2 regions of the Pseudoalteromonas sp. S4492 genome follow, and region 1 is predicted to be linked to the other one. Evidence: riboswitches for the same ligand, from Rfam matches in the RefSeq annotation. Region 1 holds a riboswitch; the other holds the start of a gene.
The links. Region 1 has a riboswitch for lysine ahead of lysC (lysine-sensitive aspartokinase 3). Riboswitches for the same ligand answer to the same signal wherever they lie in the genome.
Positions count from the first base shown of each region.

Region 2: another riboswitch for lysine. It lies ahead of dapA (4-hydroxy-tetrahydrodipicolinate synthase); the one in region 1 lies ahead of lysC (lysine-sensitive aspartokinase 3).

Region 1 is NZ_PNCP01000036.1:198,328-201,745, reverse strand. Features, by position in the region: gene CWC28_RS11490 (MksB family condensin complex protein) at 1-305, opposite strand, end outside; gene nhaD (sodium:proton antiporter NhaD) at 454-1,704, shown strand; lysine riboswitch at 1,793-1,965, shown strand; gene lysC (lysine-sensitive aspartokinase 3) at 2,047-3,418, shown strand, end outside; gene CWC28_RS11475 (4'-phosphopantetheinyl transferase family protein) at 3,403-3,418, opposite strand, start outside.
Region 2 is NZ_PNCP01000046.1:13,910-17,327, forward strand. Features, by position in the region: gene CWC28_RS15700 (PLP-dependent decarboxylase) at 1-341, opposite strand, end outside; gene CWC28_RS15705 (2,3,4,5-tetrahydropyridine-2,6-dicarboxylate N-succinyltransferase) at 341-1,081, opposite strand; gene dapA (4-hydroxy-tetrahydrodipicolinate synthase) at 1,096-1,980, opposite strand; lysine riboswitch at 2,118-2,314, opposite strand; gene CWC28_RS15715 (DNA-3-methyladenine glycosylase I) at 2,498-3,193, shown strand; gene CWC28_RS15720 (protein adenylyltransferase SelO) at 3,202-3,418, shown strand, end outside.

The DNA.
Region 1 (3,418 bases):
ACAAGCACACTAATTTCTTGGGCAAGACCTAGGTGTTCTTCTTGTAGTAAAAAAGTCGCAAAATCGGCGATTGCACGGTTAATTTCTAACTGCGATGATTTTGCCAGTGGAATGATAATATCTTGATTCAATAAACGATTTGTTTCTTTATAAATGCGTTCATTTGACCAGGAAGGTTGTTTTTGTTTTATCGCATTTTGTACGTCTTTTAAGCTGAAATCAGCCATCTTAAAACGTTTAAATAGCAGTTCTAACACCCCCCAATGTTCAGTAAGGGTATTTAATAACTTTTTAGCTGGGATCATAAAGCTCCAGTAAATTCAGACTTTGGTGTTAGCGATTAGTAGTAAATTATGTAATTGAGAATAGTTTTATGCTTTCTATGCTGCTAGAATCCGCGCCGAAACACTCGACTTACAATTTTTACATTTTTATAAAGGTTGTTCAAACACCATGGTAACCCCACTTATCCTAACCCTGATAGCGGTGGCATTTTTGCTTATCGTTATAGAGGATATTATCCATGTAAACAAGGCCAAAACGACGCTTTTTTTTGGCACTTTATGCTGGATTATCTTATTTATCTCTCCAATTCATGGGCAAAGCCCAGAAACCATACAACACCAACTGGATCACAACATTTTAGAGATCGCGACTTTGTGGCTATTTTTAATGGCTGCAATGACCTTTGTAGCGTATTTAAACTCTAAAGGCTTTATCCAGAATATTGTTCATAAAATTATGCCAAATCAAATCAGTGAACGAAAGCTGATGTTTCTGATTGGTGGCTTTGCATTTTTATTCTCATCAATATCAGACAACATAACCGCGACTTTAATCTCGCTTGCTGTGGTGATGTCGCTGAAATTAGATCCTAAAAAATTAATAAAATATGCAACCTTAATTGTATTTAGTGTTAACTCGGGTGGGGTATCGCTGATCACCGGTGATGTTACGACCTTGATGATTTTCTTAGATGAAAAAGTGACGATAGGACACCTGTTGTTGTTGATTGTCCCTGCGCTTTCAAGTGTGGCACTGTTAGCAGCGATGCTATCGGTGGGTATGTCGGGTAATGTAGTATTTGAAAAACAAACCGCGCGTCGAATTGAAAAAACAGATATAACCATTGCGGTTATCTTCTTCTCGACGATTATTGCCACGTTAACTTTAAGCGTACTTTACAGTGTACCACCGCTATTAACCTTTTTATTTGGTTTATCACTGATGTTTTTGGTTGCACAATTCTTAATGCGCAAAAAAGACGTTAACAAAAAAATCATCGATTATATACGTGAAATTGAATACGACACCTTATTGTTCTTCGTTGGTGTGTTATTGCTGGTTGGCGCATTAAAAGAAGTTGGCATGCTTGCTAAATTTACTCACTTATATGAGTTGATGGCACCGGAATATGCCAACTACTTGATGGGGCTATTATCAGCAGCGGTAGATAACGTACCTCTGACTGCAGCACTTTTAAAAGCTGATATTGTGATGAGCCCTCAGCAATGGCTGTCGTTTACTTACGCAACTGGGGTAGGTGGCTCAATGCTTATAATCGGCTCTGCGGCAGGTATTATTGCCATGAGTAAGGTTAAGGCACTGACCTTTATGAGCTATCTTAAAATGTCGGTTTATTTATTAATTGCTTATACCGTTGGTTATTACGGTTCGCACTTAGCGGGCAGTTTAATTTCATAAAACAACTTGACAGCTAGACGTCTAAACGTTAACTTTCGAAGCCTGCTTTTAACTGCAGGCTTTGTTATTTTAACCAGGTGTTAACTTAACATTCAGAAGAGGTGCGATACTTAGGTAATTAATGTGAGGTGACGAACGCCGATGACCATTAATGAGGGAAGTACTCGCCGAGAAAATTAACCGGACGTCACGGTTATTTTTCGGTTTATGGGGCTGAATCCTCAAAACTGTCACCAAACTAGGTGGAGAGCTTCTGGCATGGACTACTCTTTATTTTCAAAGCACCCCCTTGCCGAGTTCTTCTTGAATTACTGTGGATAGTTTTCCACAAAAGGAGACGACATGAATACCCAATTAGCCGCCAACACAAAATCAGATTACGTTGTTGCAAAATTTGGTGGCACCAGTGTAGCTAACTTTGATGCTATGAGCCGCTGTGCAGAAATCGTTTGTGCTGATAATCAAGTACGTATAGTTGCTGTGAGTGCCAGTGCGGGCGTGACAAACCATTTAGTTGCATTGTGTAAACGTGATTTGAGCGCGGCTGAGCGTGATGAACATATTACTGGCGTAGTCGCCATACAAGAAGCAATCTTGGCAGAGCTGTCGCTTGATGCTGATTTAGCACATGGCTTTAATGAAACGCTTAAGGCTTTTCAAAATCTAGCGTCAGAAGGCGCAAAGTCAGTAGCTGAGCAAGATGAGCTACTGAGCTTTGGTGAGCGTTTATCATCGTATTTGTTTACTCAAGTGTTACGTGGCCAAGGTCTTGATGCGGTGCGTTTTGATGTTCGCAAAGTGCTAAAAACAGATAGCCAATTTGCTAAAGCTACCCCAAATGTTGCAGCAACCGCTGCGGCAGCTAAAGAGCATTTAGTACCGCTACTTGATGATCAGGTTGTGGTAACCCAAGGCTTTATTGGTAGCAATGAACACAATCAAACGACTACTTTAGGCCGTGGTGGTTCAGATTACAGTGCTGCATTACTCGCTGAAGCAATTAACGCAAAAAGCGTGCATATTTGGACCGATGTAGTCGGTATTTTCAGTACTGATCCGCGTTTATGCGCTAAAGCAAGCCCAATTGCACGCTTAAGCTTTGATGAAGCGGCAGAAATGGCAACGTTTGGTGCAAAAGTACTGCATCCTGCTACTATTTTACCGGCAAGCCGTAGCCACATTAGTGTGTTTGTTGGTTCAAGCCGTGAGCCGCAATTAGGTGGTACATGGATTGAAAAAGAAAAGTCTCAGCAACCAGGTATTCGTGCGGTAACACAGCGTAAAAACCAGATTCTATTAACGGTTAAAAGCCCAGAAATGCTCCTTGCGAGCGGTTTCTTAGCCCGTGTATTCACCATTTTAAGCGAATTTAATATTTCGGTTGATTTGGTTACTACTTCTGAGATCAGTGTTGCAATTACGTTGGATAACGCACCGAATGCATCACGTCCAGAGCTTGATCAAGCCTGTTTAGATAAGCTTTCTGAATTTTGTCATGTATCGGTTGAAAATAACTTAACGCTGGTGGCTTTAATTGGTTCTGAAATTCAATTACGTCAGCAAGAAATGAACTTAATGCAGGTATTAAGCGATTTTAATATTCGTTTAATTTGCCACGGTGCAAGTAAACATAACCTGTGCTTCTTAGTTGAACAAAGCGAGTCAGATTATGTAGTTCAGGCTATCCACAGCCGACTATTAGAAAGCCAAGTCG
Region 2 (3,418 bases), on a different contig from region 1:
ACAAAAGTACGTACGCCGCGAGCAATAAAATGTGAAATTTGTGCAGGGCTTTTTGCAGGCCCTGTGTTGAGCACGCGCTTGCTATCGATGCCTTGGGCAAGTACTTGCTCAAGTTCACCTTTACTTGCAACATCAAAGTTAAACCCTGCGCTGTCTAAACATTGAATAATGCGAGACAGTGGGTTGGCCTTAACGGCATACCAAAGTTTTACATCGGTTTGTGCAGTCAGTTGATTTAAATGTGCAGTTAATTTATCTAAATCATAGATAAAAAATGGCGTATCAAGATGCGTTGAAACTTGTTCAACCGCTTGCTTGATAGGCGTGCTCAAAAAGCTCATTAACGTAAAACCTCTTCTAACAGTAATGATGCATCGCTTTGTTCGTCACGGTATTTCACGATCAATGCACACGACATGCTTAGACCTTGTTCACGACCCCATGCATTTGAAGCTGGACGAGAGCCTGGGATCACAATCGCGTTTTCTGGAATTGCTTCACCTTTGTCTAGCTGGCGCTCGTTAACGCAATCGTAGACAGGAATGGTTGCCGATAAGCGAACACCCGGCGCAAGTACAGCACCTTTTTTCACAACCACACCTTCAACAATAACGCAGCCTGCACCGATGAATGCGCCATCTTCAATAACCACAGGGCTGGCACCAATTGGCTCAAGTACGCCACCTAATTGTACTGCCGCACTTAGGTGAACATTTTTACCCACTTGTGCACATGAACCCACTAATGCGTGGCTGTCGACCATTGTGCCTTCGTCGATGAATGCGCCAATATTTACATACGCTGGTGGCATGATAATGGTGCCTTTGGCAACGTGTGCGCCACGACGAACACTGCTACCACCTGGTACCATACGCACGCCTGCATCTGCTGCAAAGCCTTGTGGTGCTAAGTTGTGCTTATCAACAAAACCACCCGGGAACTCGGTATTTGTACCATTCTTAAAGGCTTCTAAAATGCCTTGTTTAACTTCAACATTGGCGTGCCAGTTGCCGTTCTCGTCTTGTGTTGCTGCGCGAACTGCGCCTGATTCTAAGTTGTTTAATAATTCTAACCAGCTCATGATAAAACCTGTTTTTAGTTCCAAGATAAAATTGTGTTGTTTGCGTGGGTGATGCTGTCTGTTTGCTCAAGCTCTAAATGTGTAAGCGGCGGACGTAAATGCGGGGTATTTATTTTACCTTGCAGGTGCATCAGTACTTTTACGGGGATTGGATTTGCTACAGCGAATAAACTTTGGATTGCTTGCGACCAATCGGTGAATAGATTTGGGTATTGACCACTTAAACTGCGTTTAACAAACTCATGGGTTTGAATCGGCCAAGCATTCGCGGCAACCGAAACTAAACCTTTGGCACCAGCTTGAGCAAAATACGGCATAAGTGCATCATCGCCACTGAAAATGGCTAATGTTGGTGATGCCGTTCTAAAGCCTTCAAATTTGCTAATGTCGCCACTGGCCTCTTTTAAAGCCCAAAGGTTTTTGTGTTCAGCAAGGTTTTTGATCACCTGCGGTGAGATCTCAACTGCGCTACGTCCTGGTACGTTATACAACATACAAGGGTGATGGCTTGCGTTGAGTAGGCTTTCAAACCAATGTGTTTGGCCAACAACCCCAGGTTTTGCATACAGAGGTGAGCCCAATAGATAGCCATGAATAGGTAGTTGGTTGCAGTATTCAACCCAAGCAACTTGTTGCTTGAGGTTCATGCCGCCCACAGCAACCATGAGTGGTACAGTCGGTGCTAATTGGCAAACATGCTCAACAATGGCTTGTTGCTCTTTGAGTGAAAGCGCCAGTCCTTCACCGGTACTGCCAAGCAATAAAATGCCGTTATTTGCATCTTGCTGCTCAGCGACCAGTTGTTCAAGGGCCGTGTAATCGACCTCGCCAGATTCAGAAAATGGCGTGACAAGCGCTGTCCATAATGGATAGTCGTTTAAATCAAAATTGTTGATCATCTCTCACGAACTTATAAGGTATTCGAAGAGTTTATGCGGGAGCAATTGAATGGAGCCGCATGTCGTCATTCGAACAAGGTATAATTCGAAGAGCGAATGGGCTTAAAATAATAAAGACGCAACGGCCTTATTATACTAAGACCAGAAGCTCTCCACCAAACTAATCAATAGCGTTTTGCTATTGTTGGTGACAGTCGCTGGGATTCAGCCCAGTCGCCCGAAATAAGCACCTCACAAACGGTGTTACTTCTCGGCGTTAATTCCCCTCACGTATGATCATCAGAGTCTGTGCTCTTCCCATACGCTACCTGAATAACGCACCTCTTCCAGCCCTTTATGCTCGCTTTAAAGGTTAAAGCCAACATAGTTAAATAGGGTATTGGCGGCGATTAAAGCATTTTAGCCATCTAGGTGTCAAGGCGAAGGATTTGTTTTTTAGTGACCGATTTTGCAACATGGTTACGTATAACCGTGTTTTTACGTACACTTAGCGTTAACCAAATAAATTGGAAAAATGATGGAAAAATTCAACGATATTTATCAACGAGCCGTATCTCGAAAGGGCAGTGAAGAAATGCTGCATGCGCTGTTATCAAACCCGCTCGATGATACTGATATTGCCAAAATGAATGACGATTTATGGTTAGAAGAGTTTACGCGTAAAGTATTTCAAAGCGGCTTTTATTGGTCTGTAATCAATAATAAATGGGCTGGTTTTCGTGATGTGTTTTGGGATTTCAGCGTAGAAAAATTATTGATGATGCCACCGGATATGCTTGAGCAAAAGGCCAGTGACGAACGTATCATCCGAAATTTCAAAAAAGTACAAACGATCCCTGAAAATGCGTACATGATCCACGAAGTTGCTGAGAAACATGGCAGCTTCAGTCAATTTATCGCAGATTGGCCAACTGACAATATTATTGGTCTGTGGGCTTATCTTAAAAAACATGGCGCTCGATTAGGAGGCAACACTGGCCCTTACGCTTTGCGAGCGCTTGGTAAAGATACCTTTTTGCTTTCTCGCGATGTAGAAGCCTACTTGCGTGCCCATGAGTTGATTGATGGCGGCTTACAAACTAAAAAGTCATTACAAGCGGCGCAAGACTTCTTCAATGAATTACAACAGCAAAGTGGCTACAGCCTGCAGGCACTTAGTCAGCTCGTGGCTTATGGTGTAGGTGATAACCGCGTAGGTGTCGCAACACGTTAAGGACAGTTATGAAACTGCAAACTCGATACACAGATATTAGTGAACTACTTGCGATTAAAGATATGCCTAGCGCCGTTGCTGAGCCGCAATTGCTGCTCTTCAATGACAAGCTCGCTGATAATTTTGCGATTAATCACGACAGCGAATTTTTAGCTAAATTGTTATCTGGTTCAACGATAGATAACGATGTTGCACCAGTTGCACTTGGTTACTCAGGTCATCAAT